DNA from 4 places in the Actinoplanes sp. NPDC051859 genome. Region 3 is predicted to be linked to each of the others. Evidence: riboswitches for the same ligand, from Rfam matches in the RefSeq annotation. Region 3 holds a riboswitch; each other region holds the start of a gene.
What was found. Region 3 has a riboswitch for cobalamin ahead of ACIA1L_RS24380 (VWA domain-containing protein). Riboswitches for the same ligand answer to the same signal wherever they lie in the genome.

Region 1: another riboswitch for cobalamin. It lies ahead of ACIA1L_RS17070 (ribonucleoside-diphosphate reductase subunit alpha); the one in region 3 lies ahead of ACIA1L_RS24380 (VWA domain-containing protein).
Region 2: another riboswitch for cobalamin. It lies ahead of ACIA1L_RS30690 (MerR family transcriptional regulator); the one in region 3 lies ahead of ACIA1L_RS24380 (VWA domain-containing protein).
Region 4: another riboswitch for cobalamin. It lies ahead of metE (5-methyltetrahydropteroyltriglutamate--homocysteine S-methyltransferase); the one in region 3 lies ahead of ACIA1L_RS24380 (VWA domain-containing protein).

Annotation. Positions count from the first base shown of each region.
Region 1 covers NZ_JBITBX010000006.1:66,443-70,780, reverse strand. Annotated here, with positions in the region: gene ACIA1L_RS17075 (ribonucleotide-diphosphate reductase subunit beta) at 1-392, opposite strand, end outside; gene ACIA1L_RS17070 (ribonucleoside-diphosphate reductase subunit alpha) at 449-2,827, opposite strand; cobalamin riboswitch at 2,957-3,166, opposite strand; gene ACIA1L_RS17065 (HEAT repeat domain-containing protein) at 3,320-4,135, shown strand; gene ACIA1L_RS17060 (DUF397 domain-containing protein) at 4,253-4,338, opposite strand, start outside.
Region 2 covers NZ_JBITBX010000018.1:85,908-90,245, reverse strand. Annotated here, with positions in the region: gene alaS (alanine--tRNA ligase) at 1-2,221, opposite strand, end outside; cobalamin riboswitch at 2,462-2,681, shown strand; gene ACIA1L_RS30690 (MerR family transcriptional regulator) at 2,676-3,629, shown strand; gene ACIA1L_RS30685 (acyltransferase) at 3,763-4,338, shown strand, end outside.
Region 3 covers NZ_JBITBX010000010.1:73,142-77,479, forward strand. Annotated here, with positions in the region: gene cobO (cob(I)yrinic acid a,c-diamide adenosyltransferase) at 1-223, opposite strand, end outside; gene ACIA1L_RS24380 (VWA domain-containing protein) at 223-2,331, opposite strand; cobalamin riboswitch at 2,365-2,489, opposite strand; gene ACIA1L_RS24385 (gluconokinase) at 2,658-4,253, opposite strand.
Region 4 covers NZ_JBITBX010000013.1:130,224-134,561, forward strand. Annotated here, with positions in the region: gene metE (5-methyltetrahydropteroyltriglutamate--homocysteine S-methyltransferase) at 1-1,620, opposite strand, end outside; cobalamin riboswitch at 1,742-1,960, opposite strand; gene ACIA1L_RS28195 (aspartate aminotransferase family protein) at 2,006-3,313, opposite strand; gene ACIA1L_RS28200 (CoA-transferase subunit beta) at 3,310-4,032, opposite strand; gene ACIA1L_RS28205 (CoA transferase subunit A) at 4,029-4,338, opposite strand, start outside.

The DNA of each region.
Region 1 (4,338 bases), on a different contig from region 3:
GACGGAATGTTCTCCACCGCGGCGAACGCCTCGAACCGTTCCTGCTCGTTCGGCACATACGTGTCGAGCAGGTTCAAATAGAACTGGACGTGCACCGCCTCTTCGAACAACTGCCGAGACAGATACAGCCGGCCCTCGGGCGAGTTGACGTGCTGGTACAGGTTGAGCACCAGGTTGTTCGCCACGATGGTGTCGCCGGTGGCGAAGAACGCGACCAGCCGCGACACCAGATGCTGCTCGGCCGCCGACAGCTTCGCCAGGTCGGCGAGGTCGGAATGCAGATCGACCTCCTCGACGGTCCAGGTGTTCTTGATCGCGTCCTTGAACCGGTCGAAGAAGTGCGGGTACCGCATCGGCCGCAGCGTCAGGTCCATGCCCGGGTCGAGCAACATCTGCCGCTGGGCCGGGGCGGGTGTGGTGTCGGTGGTGCGGGGTTCGGGAATGGTCGTCACTGGCAGGCCTCACAGCTTTCAGGATTTTCCAGGGAACAGGCCAGGGCTTCCTCGTCGGACACCGTCGGCAACGCAGCGACCGCCGGGAGCACCGAGGTGGTGGCCTGCTGAATGCGCGTCGCGGGCCGCGACCGCAGGTAGTACGACGTCTTCAGCCCGGCTTTCCAGCCGTAGAGATACATCGAGGAGAGCTTGCCGATGGTCGGCGCACTCAGGAACAGGTTCAGCGACTGCGACTGGTCGATGTAGGGCCCGCGGGCAACCGCGAGATCGATCAGGGCTTTCTGCGGCAACTCCCACGCCGTGCGGAACAACTCCCGCACTTCGGCCGGCAGCTCTGTGATGCCTTGCACCGAACCTTCGGCCCGCTTGATCTGGTCCCGGACCGGTGCCGTCCACAGCCCGCGCGCCTTCAGCTCCCGGACCAGGTAGGTGTTGATCTGCAGGAACTCGCCGGACATCGTCTCGCGCTTGAACAGGTTGGACACCTGCGGCTCGATGCACTCGTAACACCCGGCGATCGACGCGATGGTCGCGGTCGGCGCGATCGCGATCAACAGCGAGTTCCGCAACCCGTGCTCGGCGATCTGCGTCTTCAGCTCAGCCCACCGCGACGTCTGCTCCGGCGTGGCACCCCACAACTCGTGGTGCAGATCGCCCTTCGCCGCCCGAGTCTCCGAATACGCCGGGTGCGGACCGAACTGCTGCGCCAACGCCACGCTGGACTCCAACGCGGTCAGGAAAATCTCCTCCTGCACGCGCGTCGACAACTCCCTCGCCTGCGCCGAGTCGAACGGCAGCCGCAGCTGGAAGAACGCGTCCTGCAACCCCATCAGCCCGAGCCCGACCGGCCGCCACCGCGGGTTCGACGCAGCGGCCTGCTCCGACGGGTAGAAGTTGATGTCGATCACCCGGTCGAGGAACACCACCGCGGTCCGCACCGTGGCGCGCAGCTTCTCCCAGTCGACGCCGCCGTCGCTGATGTGCGCGCTCAGGTTGATCGACCCGAGGTTGCACACCGCGGTCTCGTCGTCGGCGTTTACCTCGAGGATCTCGGTGCACAGGTTCGACAGGTGAATCGTGTTACCCGGGGCGCCGGTCTGGTTCGACAGGCGGTTCGACGCGTCCTTGAACGTCATCCAGCCGTTGCCGGTCTGGGCCAGGGTACGCATCATCCGGCCGTACAAATCACGGGCCTTGACGGTCTTAACGGCCTTCTTCTCCGCCCGGCGGTAGGCCTCGTCGAAGGCCTCGCCGAACAGGTCGGGCAGCTCAGGGGCGTCGGACGGGTCGATCAGCGACCAGTCGGCGTCAGCCTCGACCCGACGCATGAACTCGTCCGGAATCCAGTTCGCCAGGTTCAGGTTGTGCGTGCGGCGCGACTCCTCGCCGGTGTTGTCGCGCAGCTCCAGGAACTCCTCGACGTCCGGGTGCCACGGCTCCAGATAGACACAGGCCGCACCCTTACGCCGGCCGCCCTGGTTGACCGCGGCGACACCCGCGTCGAGGGTCTTCAGGAACGGCACGATGCCGTTCGACTTGCCGTTCGTGCCCCGGATCAGCGCGCCCCGGCCGCGGACCCGCGACCAGGAGATGCCGATGCCGCCGGAGAACTTCGACAGCTTCGCCACCTGGTGATACCGCTCATAGATCGAGTCCAGCTCGTCCTTCGGCGAGTCCACCAGGAAACACGACGACATCTGCGTGTGCCGGGTCCCGGAGTTGAACAGCGTGGGTGAGCTGGGCAGATACGCCAGCGACGACATCAGCCGGTAGAAGCCGATCGCCTCACCAGGCTCGGTCGACAGGCCACACGCGACCCGCAGCAGCCAGTACTGCGGAGTCTCCACGACCTCCCGCGTCTCCGGGTGGCGCAGCAGGTAACGGTCCGCGACGGTCCGCAGGCCGAAGTACTCAAACCGCAGGTCACCATCGAGGTTGACGGCGTCATCAAGCTTGCGCGAATTCCGGGCGACGAACGCGGCGGTCTCGTCGCCGATCAGCCCCTGCTGGTGGGCATAACGGATGGACTGGCTGAAACTCGCCACACCCTGGTTACGGACTTCCTTGTCCACATAGGCAGCGAGCAACCGAGCGGCAAGCTTCGAATACTGCGGTTCCTCGCTGATCAGCTCAGCGGCGGTCTGGATCGACAGTTTGTCCAGCTCAGCGGTGGTAGCGCCGTCGTACAGGCCGCTGATCGTCTTGGTGGCGACCCGCAGCGGCTCCACCTCACCGAGGTCAGCCACCCACCGCTCGACCGCCTTGACGATCTTGTTGACGTCGACGGTCTCCAGGTCCCCGTTGCGCTTACGCACCTGCATCGCGTGCCGCCGCTGCTCCGGCACGGTGGTCTTCTCCGGTGTGAGCGTCATGCCCTCTCCTCGCGAGCCCATGGCCTTCGGGCACGCGGGGGCAGACACCACCAGCTCGCAGCTCACTGACCGCCGCAGAGCATCAGGGGCGTCGGCCGTCCCACGCGGCCTTCGACCGCCGCACACCCCAACGGTGCGCGGCGCGCTGGCAGGTCTTCGGACTCGCGGGCGTCGAACTCGATTCCTACTGGCCGTCGCTTCCCAGGCTTGGCGCCCAGTGCTGTGTGACGGCGGTCGTTCCCACTCACCGCTGCGGGGCAGTCCCGGATTTCCACCGGGTTCCCTCTTGCCTCGACCCCACCCTCACGGCACGGCCGAACCAGCTGCGGGCAACACCATATCTGGGTGGCCCCCGAAAACCACAACCCCACATGGTGTGTTCCCGAGATCGCCACCCGCGGTGAGTACACACTTGAGAGTGTGAGCGATGCCGCTATGCCTACGCCGGACGAACTGTCACTTGATGTGTTGTTGCGGCTAGCGCGGCGAGAGATGACAGACGATGACGGTGACGCTCCGCAGCCGGCATTCGTCGCCCTGCACCGGCGGCCGACCCGGGAGGTCTTCGACCGCGCCGCCGCACTGGCCTGCGACAGCGACGCCGAGCAGCGCGAACTGGGTGTGCGGATCTTGCGGGAGCTCGGCGATGAGCAGCCCGATGGACATCGGCCCTTCCGCGACGAGACGGTTGCGCTGATGCGTACCCGGCTTCGCGAAGAGACCGATCCTGCCGTGCTGCACTGGATCGTGTCGGCACTGGGCTATCACCACGACAAGGAAGCATTGCCGCAGGTCGTTGCCCTCGCGGATCACCCCGACGAGTGGGTGCGGTTTCACGTCGCGGCTGCCCTGCCAGGCCTGGTCAACCTCGACCAGGTGGAACCCGAAGCCGCCGATGCGCTGCTGCGGCTCTGCCACGACGACGACGCCGAAACCCGCTACTACGCCCTGTATGCGGTGACCCGCGACATCCCGAGCATGGACCTGCAGGCGGTCACTGAACTGGTTACGCAGCTGGCGAACGATCCCGACGATCAGGTCCGCGCCATGGCCGCCGGGCACCAGGAGGCAGTCCACGAAGTGCGTGAGCTCCTCACCGACGCCTTCGGTCCCGGCGGGTACGACTACCTGATCGGTCCTGTACTGGTCACACTCGACTGCGCAGGCAACGTCGCCGACGCCGGGGCGTGGCTAGACAAAGAAATCTGTCGGCATCTCGGCACCGCCGCAGACCGGTTCCCCACCTCGACCATTGCGGAACAACTCGTCACCTGGTGGGCGGACAAAGAAGAGCGCCGATGGGCCTGAAACAGTTGGCGCCGACCAGCGCTCACTAATCCGCCATCCGCTCAAGAGACGTGTGCAGGACGACACGCCTCGGCTGGACGATGCTGTCCCGCCGAGGCATGTCGCTGTAAGAGATCACTAGAGGTCGAACTCGCCGTCCCGCACACCACCGGTAAACGCCGCCCACTCACCGTGGGTGAAATGGTGCGCCGGCTTGCTCCGGT
Region 2 (4,338 bases), on a different contig from region 3:
GGGCTTTGAGCTGCGCGGCGAGCCGGCCGACCAGGTCACGTTCGCGGGCCAGGTAGCGGAACGCCTCGATGCCGGTGACTGCCTCGATGCGGCGCTGCCCGGCACCGACGGACGACTCGCCGGTGACCGCGAGCGACCCAATCTGCGCGGACCGGTCCACGTGGGTGCCACCGCACAGTTCCCGCGACCAGTCGCCGCCGATCTCGACCACGCGTACGGTCTCGTCGTAGGTCTCGCCGAACAAGGCGAGCGCGCCCGCGGCGCGGGCCTGCTCCAGGGACAGGTAGCGCACGCCGACGGGCAGGTCCCGGCGGATGGCCAGGTTGGCGACCTCTTCCACCTCGCTGCGGGCGCTGTCGGACAGGCCGCCGCGCCAGGCGAAGTCGAGGCGTAGATAGCCGGGCCGGTTGTAGGAGCCGGACTGCAAGGCGGTCGGGCCGAGCACCTGCCGCAGCGCCGCGTGCACCACGTGGGTGCCGGAGTGCGCCTGCCGGGCTCCTGTGCGCCAGTCCGGGTCGACCATCGCCCGCACGTTGTCGCCGACGGCGAGGCCACCGTCGAGGACCCGTACGGTATGCGCGATCAGGCCTTTGACCGGCCGTTGCACGTCGATGATCTCGGCCCTGAGGTTGGGGCCGGTGAGCAGGCCCGCGTCGGAGTCCTGGCCGCCGGATTCCGCGTAGAACGGCGTACGGTCCAGAGCGACAGTGACGATTTCCCCGGCCTGCGCCGCACCGGCGGGCTGGCCGCCCGCCCAGATCGCGACGATCTTCGACTCGGTTTCCAGGCATTCGTAGGCCAGCCACTCGGTCGGTCCGGACGCGTCGAGCACCGTGCGGTAGGCGGACAGGTCGGCGTGGCCGGTCTTGCGGGCCTTCGCATCCGCCTTCGCGCGTTCGCGCTGCTCGGCCATCAACGCCCGGAATCCGTCGGCGTCGACCTGCACGCCCTGCTCGGCGGCGATCTCCAGGGTCAGATCGATCGGGAATCCGTACGTGTCATGCAGCTGAAAGGCCTTGTCGCCGCCCAGCCGGGTCTTGCCCGCCTGCTTGGTCTCGGCGATAGCGGTGTCCAAAATGGTGGTGCCCGCGCGCAGCGTGGAGAGGAAGGTGTCTTCCTCGCCGTATGCCGCCGACGCGATGCGGTCGAAGTCCGTGGCGAGTTCCGGGTAAGAAGGGGCCATGCAGTCGCGTGCGATCGGCAGCAGCTCCGGCAACGCCTTGTCGTGCCAGCCGAGCAGCCGCATGGACCGGATCGCGCGGCGCATGATGCGGCGCAACACGTAACCGCGGCCTTCGTTCGACGGGGTGACGCCGTCGCCGATCAGCATGAGCGAGGTGCGGACGTGGTCGGCGATCACGCGGAGTCGGACATCGTCGGGGTGGCTTTCGGAGGCAGCCGGGCCCGACTGCTTGCCGTAGGTCTTGCCGGTCAACTCGGCGGCCTTGGCCAGGATCGGGCGGACCTCGTCGATCTCGTACAGGTTGTCGACGCCCTGCAGGATCGATGCCATCCGTTCGAGGCCCATGCCGGTGTCGATGTTCTGCGCGGGCAGGTCACCGACGATCCGGAAGTCCTCCTTCGATGCGACGTCAGCGATCTCGACCTGCATGAAGACCAGGTTCCAGAACTCCAGGTAACGGTCCTCGTCCACCTCGGGGCCGCCTTCGGGACCGTAGGCGGGGCCACGGTCATAATACAGCTCCGAGCAGGGTCCAGCGGGGCCGGGGATGCCCATCGACCAGTAATTGTCGCGTTTGCCGCGGCGCACGATCCGGTCGGCGGGCATGCCGGTCTGTCGCCAGATGTCGATGGCCTCGTCGTCGTCCAGGTAGACCGTGGCCCAGATCCGCTCGGGGTCCAGCCCGAAGCCACCCTCGGCGACCGGCTTGGTGGACAGGTCCCAGGCGAGGGGGATCGCGCCGGCCTTGAAGTAGTCGCCGAAGGAGAAGTTGCCGTTCATCTGGAAGAACGTGCCGTGCCGGCTGGTCTTGCCGACCTCGTCGATGTCCGGCGTCCGGATGCATTTCTGCACGCTGACGGCTCGCCGGTAGGTCGGGGTGCGCTGGCCCAGGAAGAACGGCACGAACTGGACCATGCCCGCGTTGATGAACAGCAGGTTCGGATCGTCGATGGCGGGCAGGGGCGCCGAGGGCACGACCGTGTGGCCGTTAGCCTCGAAGTGCGCCAGGAAGCGCCGCTTGATCTCCGCTGTCAGCATCACTGCACCCCTTATTGCCGGCAACTGGCAACTGCATCGTATGGGTGACAGAGGTCCGCCGTTCCAGGACCCCTCGGCCGCGCTCCGATTCGCAACTCTTTGGGGGGATCGTCAGGTCCTGGCTGCTCGGTCGACAGGCAGTGTCGGCGGTGCGGCCGCCGCCCCGCGCTTCGCACGCCACCCGTGCGATGCTGCCCGGTGTGGATGCCGCCGGGTCATCTCGCCGGGATGTCCGTCGCTAAGCTGAGCCGCGCAGCTGGTTCGCCACAGCCCTCAGGTTGTGGCGTCGTAAGAGGGAACCCGGTGGGAATCCGGGGCTGCCCCGCAGCGGTGAGCTGGAACGACCGCCGTCATCGGCACTGGGCCTTGAGGGGCTTGGGAAGCGACGGCCAGTAGGAGATCGGATCGGTTCCGGTCGTGCCCGCGAGTCCGAAGACCTGCCACTGCCCTGCGCGTGTCCGCGCGTGGTGTAGTCGGTGACCTCGAGGGCGGGTCGGCGGTGCGCGAGGCGGAATTCTGTGTGGGCGACGGCGACGATGCCGTTCGTCCGGACGAGGCTGGACCGGAACCGACAGGGTTGAGTGCGGGCGCGGTGGCGCGCCGGCTTGGTGTCGCGCCGACGACGTTGCGGACGTGGCATCAGCGTTACGGTTTGGGCCCGAGCGGGCATGAGCACGGCCGGCATCGTCGTTACACCGCGGACGATCTCGATGTGTTGGCGGCGATGGCCCGGTTGACCGCGCGGGGGATGCCCGCAGCGGAGGCGGCCCGGATGGCTCGCCGGGCGGATCTTTCCGGATGTTCGGCGCCTGAGGGCGATCCCGCGACCGCTTCGGCGGCGCGGGGTATCGCTCGGGCGGCGCGGCGTCTGGATGTGCTGACCTTGCGGGAGACGTTGGCTGCCGCGGTGGCTGAGCGGGGCGTGGTGCCGACGTGGCATGTGCTGGCGGCCCCGGCGTTCGTGCATTTGAGTCGTGCGCGGGTGGTTGAGCCGTTGCGGGATGCGGCGCGGCGGGTGTTGGGCCGGTGTTTGAGTGAGGTGTTCGCCGCTGTGGTACGTCCGCCGGCCGGCACTGATGTCCGGGTAGTGCTCGCTGCGCCGCCGCGCAGCAGGGACTTGGTGGCTTTGGACGCTCTCGCTGCGGCTCTCGCCGAGCAGGGGGTCGGCTCTCTTCATCTTGGCGCGGTGCCGGACGCGGCTTTGCTCGCGGAGGTGGCGAGCCGGATTCGTCCGGCTGTTGTGGTGTTGTGGAGCCATGCCCCGCACGACGTGTTGCCGGACTTGGTTGTCGCGGCCGGTTCACCGCTGGTGGTGGGGGCTGGCCGCGGCTGGGACGGGCAGCCTGGTGTGGAAGTGGGTGCGACGTTGGCAGATTGCGTCGCGCTGAGTATCGCCGCGCTGCGCTGATGACGGAGGTCAGCGGTCGGTGAACGTCGGTGGGCGTTTGGCGACAAGCGGCCACGGCTGTCGGGCGGTCCTGCACGGCGAGTGGCTATCTCACTGTGACCTACGTAACGCCGATCGGGTTAGCCGTGTCGCCATGCGATCTACGAAGATCTCTGAGACTTGCCTCGCCGGCAACACCGGATGGGGTGCCGTTACCAGGAAGTTGCTCAGGGTGAAATCGACGAGGGCTCGTGATCGGTATTTTGACGCTCTGCGGGCGGCGGCGATCGTCAGGGTGGTGCTGCTCCACACCTTCTGGTCGTACATTCTGCAGGCAACCTTTCCGTCCATGGGCCTCATGTTCGCCATCGGTGGATCGCTGACTGCCGCATCGGCGGACCGTTCACCGCGGCGCGCGATCCTCACCCGGTTGCGCCGATTGCTGCCCGCTCTCTGGGTTTTTGGCCTGGTGATCGTGCCGCTGATGTTCTTACTCGGCTGGTCGAATGACCTCCAGTGGCCTACGCAGGCACCCGCCTGGCCGAACATGCTGTTCTGGGCCTTCCCGGCTGGGCTCCCACCGTACAGCGATCTCGGGCAGCGACTGGGCTTGGAGGTGCTGTGGTATCTCAATACGTACCTCTGGCTGGTCCTTCTCACGCCGCTGCTGTTGCGCCTCTACCGCAAGTGGCCTCTTCCGACGGTTCTCCTGCCGCTCGTGGGGCTGCTG
Region 3 (4,338 bases):
GGGCTTTGAGGGCGGTTTCCTCGCCGACCTTCCACTTCTCGCTCTTCACGAACTGGAAGACGCCGACCGGCCAGCCCGCGCTCCACGCCCGCAGCGCCATGCCGAACGCGGCGGTGGACTTGCCCTTGCCGTGTCCGGTGTGCACGGCGAGGACGGCTTGGCGGCGACGCTGGCGGGTGGTGAGGCCGTCGTTCGGCACCGAGGTGACCTGTCCCTGCGGCATCAGGCAGCCCTCCGGTGGGATCCGTGGGCGCCCGGCCCGTTGGCAGCGAGTGCGTCCAACGGCATGACGTCGGCGTGCAGGGCGGCGGCCAGGCGGCGGGCCAGGCCCAACCGCACCGGGCCGGACTCGCAGTCGACCACGACGGTCGCGACCCCGGCGAGGGCGGGCGCGACCTCGACCGGGTCGCCGCCGCTGGTGGCTCGCCCGTCGGTGACGACCACCAGCAACGGGCGGCGGCGCGGATCGCGGCGGCGCTCGGTGGCGCTGGTGGCGGCGGCCTGCCGCAGCCCGGCCGCGAGGGGGGTGCGGCCCCCGGTCCGTAGGCTCGCGAGGCGCAGCACACCGACCTCGTGGCTGGAGGTCGGTGGCAACACCTGCTCGGCCGTGGAGCCCCGGAAGGTGATCATGCCAATCCGGTCCCGGCGCTGGTACGCGTCGCGCAGCAGCGACAGCACAGCGGTCTTGACCACAGTCATCCGCTGACGGGCCGCCATCGAGCCGGAGGCGTCGACCACGAACAGGACCAGGTTGGCCTCCCGCCCGACGTGCACCGCCTCACGCAGGTCACGCGGCTGCACGCAGGAGACGGCCCGCAACGACCCGGGAACGGGTGTCGCGGTGGCCCGCCGGTGCAGGGCTGCCCGGAGCGTGGCCGGCAGGTGCGGCGCCCCGGCCAGCTTGCCGTGCGGCACCCGGGAGCCGACCACGCGGCCGCGGCGCGCAAAGGCCGGTGAGCGTCGACCGGCGTGGCCGCCTTCACCGCGCGCGCCGATGCGGAATGTGCGCGGCCGGTACGCCGTTCCCGCCTGCGCCGCACCGCCGGCGGCTTGCCCAGGCTTGTCCTCAGTGTGCTCCCGCGGATCCGCGGCGTCCCGCGGATCCCGGTCGGCTGCGGGCTCCGGACCACGGTCATCCGCACCACCGCCGGGGTCGGCACCCGCAGCACCGCTGCCGGGACCGCTACCACCGGGCTCGCCCTGGTCAGGACCGTTGTCTGGACCGTTGTTGTCGGGCCCACCACCGTTGTCGGGCCCACCGTCCGGGCTGCCGCCGTCGGGCCCGCCGTCCGGGTCGTCGTCGGACTCCGGCGGGGCCTCCGCGTCGGCCTGCTCGAGGGCCTCTTCGAGGCGCTGCTCATCGGTGCCGGGCGGGTCCAGCGGGTCCTTGCGGCGGCGGTGCGGCAGGGCCAGCCGGGCGGCGTCGCGAATGTCGTCGGCCGTGACCCGGTCCCGGCCGTGCCAGGCGGCAAGGGCCACCGCGCACCGGGCCACCACGATGTCGGCGCGCATGCCGTCCACCCCGTACGCGAGACACACCCGGGCAATCCGGTCCAGCTCGGCGTCCGGCAGGTGCACCGCGGGCAGGGCGGCCCGCGCGGTCACAATCCGCGCGGCGAGAGCTTCCTCGGCGGCACCGAAGCTGGCCGCGAACCCGGCCGGGTCTGCCTCGTACGCCAGCCGTCGCCGGACGACCTCAGCCCGCTGCACCGCGTCCCGAGGGGCCGCCACGGTCACCACCAGCCCGAACCGGTCGACGAGCTGCGGCCGCGGCTCGCCCTCTTCCGGGTTCATCGTGCCCACCAGCAGGAACCGGGAGGCGTGCTTGACCGACACGCCGTCGCGCTCGACATGTGCCCGGCCCATCGCCGCCGCATCCAGCAGCAGGTCCACCAGGTGGTCGGGCAGCAGGTTGACCTCATCGACATAGAGGGCGCCCCGGTGTGCCGCGGCCAGCAGACCCGGCTCGTACGCCTTGACACCGTCTGCGAGCGCACGCTGGATGTCGAGCGTGCCCACCACCCGGTCCTCGGTGGCGCCGACCGGGAGCTCGACCAACGCGGCGGGCCGGTGCCCGTGCGGAGCGTCGGCCTCGTGCGGGCCGTCTGGGCAGCCGGAGTCGGGCGCCGTCGGGTCGCAGGCGAACCGGCAGCCCCGGACGACGTCGACTTCGGGCAGCAACGCGGCGAGGGCGCGCACGACGGTGCTCTTGGCGGTGCCCTTCTCGCCGCGGACGAGCACCCCGCCGACGGCCGGAGACACCGCCGTGAGCAGCAGGGCAAGGCGCAGATCGTCGAGCCCGACGACGGCGGAGAACGGGTACGGCGTCACGCCACGATCCTTCCCGCGGGTGTCCACGCCCGCGTGTCAAAGGGAGCGAGCGGCAGGAGTCTCCTGACTCCCAGGCGGCCGTAGCCGCCCGGTCACAGTGGCGGGACCGTCCCGGATTTGCACCGGGTTCCTCCGCTACCGCTCGTCGGTCACTCTGTCGCACCGCCGCCCGCGCCGTCAACGCGACCCGTCGTGGCCATCCTCACCCGGCCGCCACCCGGCACTCGCAGGACAGCGCGGGCGGCCCGCGGCGAGCACCCCGCCACCTTGCGCCCACGGCGGCTGGCCTGTTCCACGGGCCGGCGGCCGAATGCGGCGCCGGTGCATCAGTGCGGTCTGTCGGGGACGTGCTCGTCGCGGGCGCCGACCGCCTTCTCGGTGCCGGGCAGCGGCGAGGGCGCCAGCCGGTCCAGTTCGGTCAGGACGTCGGTGACTGCCAGTGCAGACCGTTCCACGAGCGGCCGGAGCCGCCCGTACAGCGCCGCGTCGGCCGGGTCGGGGTGGGTGCGCGCGGTGACGTCGACCAGGTCCGCGGCGCGGTCCAGGTCGGGCAGGCGGCCGATGGCGTGCAGCCCGAGCAGGCAGGCGCCCATCGCGGTACCCTCCGGCGTGTCGGCGATGGCGACGGGCAGGTCCAGCGTCGCGGCGAGGATCTCGACCCACAGCTCGGAGGCCACCGCTCCCCCGGTGGCGCGGACTTCACTCAGCTCGATCCCTTCGGCCCCGAAGGTGTCCCGGACCAGGGCCAGCTGCTGGCACACCCCCTCGACGGCAGCGCGGACCAGATGCGCGCGGCCGTGTTCGCGGCGCAGCCCCAGATAGGCCCCGCGCATCCCGCCACGCCACCACGGTGCCCGTTCCCCCAGCAGGTACGGCAGGCAGAGCAGGCCGTCGCTGCCCGCCGCCACCGCCGCGGCTTCGACCAGCAGCGCGGCGTCGCGGACGTCGGCGTCCTCGCCTTCGGCGGCGGGACGGTCGAAGCCTTCCGCCATCGTCTGGCCGGCCCAGCGCACCACCGAACCGGCGTTGTTGACGGCGCCGCCGAGCACCCAGCGGTCTTCGGTGAGGGCGTAACAGAAGAGCCGCCCGGCAGCGTCGGCGGTGGGCTTGCCCACGACCGTCCGCAACGCTCCGCTCGTCCCCAGCGAGACCGCGGCGACGCCGGGCGGGGTGGCGCCCACGCCGAGGTTGGCGAGCGGCCCGTCGGCGGCGCCGATGATGAGCGGGGTGTCCGGGGCCAACCCGGCCGCGGTGGCGACGTCGGGATGCAGGCGCAGAGCGGTGGTGGTCGGCACGACTTCAGCGAGCCGGGTGGCGTCGATGCCGGCGAGATCCAGGGCCTCGGGATCCCACCGACGCTCATGGATGTCGTAGAGCCCGGTGCCGGACGCCACCGACAGGTCGACGACGAAATCCGCCCGGGCCAGGCCGCCCAGCACGATCTCCTTGACGCCGCCCCAACGCGGAGTGTCTCGCAGCATCCTCGGCTCGTGCGCACGCCACCAGGCCAACTTCGCCAACGGCGACATCGGATGCACGGGCGTGCCGGTGCGGGCCTGCAGGGCTTTGGCGCGGCCAGACGCGACGATCGCCTCGGTCTGCGGCGACGAACGGTTGTCCGCCCAGGTCATGAGCGGACCGGCGGCGGTACCGCTGCCGTCCAGTGGCGCAAGGCCGTGCAGGAAGGCGCTGAGGCTGACCGCGAGCACGTGGTCGCCACGCTCCCGGCACTCCTGCGCCACGGTGACGAGCGCCTTGGCGGCGGCGTCGCGCAACTCGGCGGGGTCAAGTTCGGCTCGGCCCGGGCCGGGCACGGACAGCGGATAGTGCACGCTCGTGGCAGCGCGGACCTCGCCGTCGAGGCCGGCGGCAACCGCTTTCGTCGCAGTAGTTCCGGTGTCGATCCCGATGACGACGTCCATGCATCCTCCCGAATCCCGCGCCACTGCCGGCTCGTCGAGCAGGAACATGCCCGATGGGCCGTCCGGTCATGCGGCCGGTGCGATG
Region 4 (4,338 bases), on a different contig from region 3:
CACGGGTTTCAGGGTCAGCGACTGGGCGTAGGTCGACCATTCCACGGTCATCGGTGCCTTGCGGGCGACGTCGCCGTAGATGATCGGCGGCCGCACGCAGCGGGAGCCGTAGGACTGGACCCAGCCGTGGTCGGTGGCGGCGAACCCGTCGAGCTGTTCGCCGAAGTACTGCACCATGTCGTTGCGCTCGGGTTCGCCGTGGACGAGCACGTCGAGGCCCAGTTTCTCCTGGAGGCGGATGACGTGGGCGACTTCGGCGCGCATCCGCTCGGCGTAGCCGGCCGCATCGAGGGTGCCGGCCCGCAGGTCGGCGCGGGCGCGACGCAGGTCGGTGGTCTGCGGGAAGGAACCGATGGTGGTCGTGGGCAACGGCGGCAGATTGAGCCGGGATTGCTGGGCGACGGCCCGCTGGGCGTAGGCGCCGCGCTGCCGGTCGGCTGGGGTGAGGGCGGCGAGTCGCGACCGCACGTCGTAGTCGGTCCAGGCGGCCGGGACCGGCGGGAGCGACTCGGGCAGGTGTGCGGTGCCGTCCCGCAGCGCCGTGCCCAGCAGCACCACCTCGTCGACCTTCTGCCGGGCGAAGGCGAGCCGGGCGAACAAACCCGGGTCGAGGCGCTTCTCCGCCGACAGGTCGACCGGGACGTGCAGCAGGGAGCACGAGGTGGACACGGCAACGTGGTCGGCGAGCCCGGTGACAGTGGCCCCGGTGGCGACGGCCTGCCGCAGGTCGGTGGCCCAGATGTTGTGGCCGTCGACCAGGCCGGCGACGATGGTCTTGCCGTGCAGCGGGCCGGCGGCGGCAAGCCGCCGCAGGTTGCCCATGCCCGCGACGAGGTCGAGACCGACGGCCTCGACCGGGGTGTCGAGCAGGGCGGGCAGGGCGTCCCCCAGCTCACCGAAGTACGTGGCGACGAAGATCCGCGGCCGGTGCTCCACCTCACCGAGGCGGGTGTACGCAGCCCGCAGCGCTTCGATCTCGGTTGCGGTGCGGTCACCGACATAGGCGGGCTCGTCCAGCTGCACCCACGCAACGCCCGCCGCAGCCAGAGTGGTCAAGATCTGCGCGTAGACCTCGACGAGGTCGTTCAGCCGGGCGAATGGGTCGGCACCCTTGGCGAGCAGCAGGAACGTGGCCGGTCCGACCAAGACCGGCCGGGTGTCGATGCCCAACGCGTGGGCTTCCGCGTACTCCTGCAGCGCCTTGGCCGGGTTCGCCGAGAAAACAGTGTCCGGGTCGATCTCGGGAACCAGGTAGTGGTAGTTGGTGTCGAACCACTTGGTCAGCTCGAGCGCCGGTTCAGCGTCCACGCCCCGCGCCATCGCGAAATAGGTGTCCAGGTCGGACAGGCCGAGCCGCGCGAACCGCTGCGGCACGGCGCCGACAGCGACGGCGGTGTCGAGGACGTGGTCGTAGTAGGAGAACGTGTTGGACGGGATCGCGTCGAGGCGGGCGTTGCGCAACATCTGCCACACCTCGGACCGCAGCCCGGCCGCGGTGGCTTCCAGCTCAGCGGCGTCGATCTTGCCAGCCCAGTAGGCCTCGACGGCCTGCTTCAACTCGCGGTTCGCGCCGATCCGCGGATAGCCGAGTACGGTGCTCTGCCCGAAGGTACTGCTCACCGGGGGGTCCTTCCCTCGAAGTGCCCGGCAGAACCCGAGAAGCACAAAGGGAAGGCGGGCACGGTGGAGTGCCCAGGCTTCCGCTCTGGCCCTCCCGAGAGGCCGCCGGCGGCGCACACCGGTCGGCGTACGCAGCACTGGCAGGTCTTCGGACTTGCGGGCATGACCATCACGGTCGCCTACTGGCCGTCGCTTCCCAGGCGCCGATGGCGGCACCCAGTGCTTCATGACGGCGGTCGTTCCCACTCACCGCTGCGGGGCAGTCCCGGTCTTGCACCGGGTTCCCTCTTACGACGCCCGCTCTGTCAGGAACGGGCGAACCAGCACCGTCAGCCATCCTACGGACATCCCTGGCGGACGGGCCAGGGATGTCCGGGTGCACGCGTCAACCAGCCGACACGACGCTCACGATCGCGGCTGCGGTGCCGGTGGCGATTTCCTCGATCTCGGCGGTGGTGGTGGTCAGAGGCGGACCGAGCAGGATGAGATCGCCGTTCACGCCGTCAGCGCAGCCGGTGCCGGCGTACAGCAGCAGCCCGGCCTCCCGGGCCGCGGCCAGGACCCGCTCGGTGATCTTCTCGGCGCGGTCGAACGGTGCTTTGGTGTCGGGGTCGGCGACGATCTCGACGCCGACGAGCAGGCCACGACCACGGATGTCGCCGACGTGCGCACAGTCGGCCAGCCCGGCGTGCAGCGTGTCGCGCAGCAACTCCCCCGACTTGTGACTGGCGGTGACCAGGTCCCGGTCGTGCATGATTTTGAGTACGGCACGGCCGGTGGCGGCGCCGACCAGGTGGTGCGAGTACGTGAAGCCGTGCGTGAAACCGGTCTCCGCGATCGTGTCGTGCACGCGTCCCGAGGCGACGGCGAGGCCCAGCGGCCAGTAGCCGGACGCTGCGCCCTTGGCGGACACGAGGATGTCGGGGCGCACCCCCCAGTGGTCGACGCCGAACCAGGTGCCGGTGCGGCCGAATCCGGTCATGACCTCGTCGGCGATGAGCAGCACGCCGTAGCGGCGGCACACCTCGGCCACGGCCGGCCAGTAGTCATCGGGCGGCACGCAGGCGCCCAGCGCAGCGCCCGCGATGGGTTCGGCGATGAACGCCGCCACCGGCTGCGCCTCGAACAGCTCGGCCAGCGCCGCCGCATGCCGGGCGCCGCAGCCCACCGGGTGGGTGTCCGGAAAAGCACACCGATATTCGTACGGTGTGGACGTCTGCGTGGCGTGCCCGAGCCACGGCAGGTACGGCTTGCGCAGCGACGCCCGCCCGGATGCGTCCAGAGCCCCGCGCGAGTTGCCGTGGTACGACCCGACCCGGCTGACGATGGCGTGCCGGTCCTCGCCGCGGGCCAGGTGGTAAGCGCGAGCCATTTTGAACGCGGTCTCCACCGCCTCGCTGCCGCCGGAGACCGGGAAGATCTTCGGGTCGTCCAGGGGCAGCACGGCCGCGAGGTCGTCGGCGTACGCCTCGAGGACGTCGGCGCGGAACACCGAGCCGTGCGCGTAGGCGACGGCGTGGGCCTGCTCGGACTGGGCGTCCAGCACCGCGGCCTCGCCGTGGCCGACGCCCACCACGATGGCACCGCCGGCGGCGTCGAGGTAACGCTTGCCGGCGGTGTCCCACATCTGCGTGCCCAGCGCCGAGCCGATCCGCGGTGCGTCCTCGGCCACCCGGCCGAACACGTGACTCATTTCAGGTACGCGCCTTCCGGGTCGAGTTCCTCGCGCAGCAACCTCAGCTCTTCGTCGCTCGGCGCCTCGGTGGTGGCGAGATCGTCAGCGACCTCGACCTCCCAGCCGGTGGCCTCCCGCACGTCGTCCACCGAGATGCCGGGGTGCACGCCGGTGAGCACGAGCCGCCGCTCGGCGCCCTCCCCGGTCATCGTGTAGACACCGAGGTCGGTGATGACCTTCGACAGCCGCCGGCCGGAGCTGGTCCGGAAGTCGATCTTCTGCACGAAGGATCGCTTCGACTGCCGCATGAGGACCATGACCTCGCCGGCGTTCTGCGCGATCTCGCAGGCGCCACCGGACCCGGGGAGCCGGATCTTCGGGTGGGCGTAGTCACCGATCACCGTGGTGTTGATGTTGCCGTGCCGGTCGAGCTGGGCCGCCCCGAGGAAGCCCAGGTCGACCAGCCCGGCCTGCAGGTAGTACTGGAAGAGCTCCACCATGCTCATCACCATGTCGGAGCCGGTGACCAGGCACGGGTCGCCGATGGACAGCGGCAGCCGGGCGGGCCGGGCGCCGTAGACGCCCGACTCGTAGATCAGCTGCATGCCCGGGTTGACCGTGCGCTGGGCCAGGTTGACCGCGATGTTCGGCAGCCCGATGCCGACGAAGCAGACGTTCTGCCCGGCCATCGCCCGGGCACCCGCGACGACCATCATTTCGGTACGGGTGTAGCTCATCGGTACGCTCCGTAGTCCACCGAGCCGGACGGCGCCGGTTCGGGTGTGAGGTCGTCGAAGTAGTGCTCGCCCAGCTTGGCCAGGTACTCCGAGTGGTCCTTGGTGCCGTGCACCCACTCGTCCAGCCAGGCCGTGAGCGCGGCCTCGTCCTTGCTGATCCGCTCCCAGTCGCGGTAGAAGCGGTTGTCGCGGTCGTAGTAGCCCTGGGCGTACGAGGGGTGGGCGCCGCGCGGGCAGTGCACCACCGCGTCCACCTTCATGGCCGGCACGACGACCCGGTTGGGGTCGGCACGGATCACCGACTCC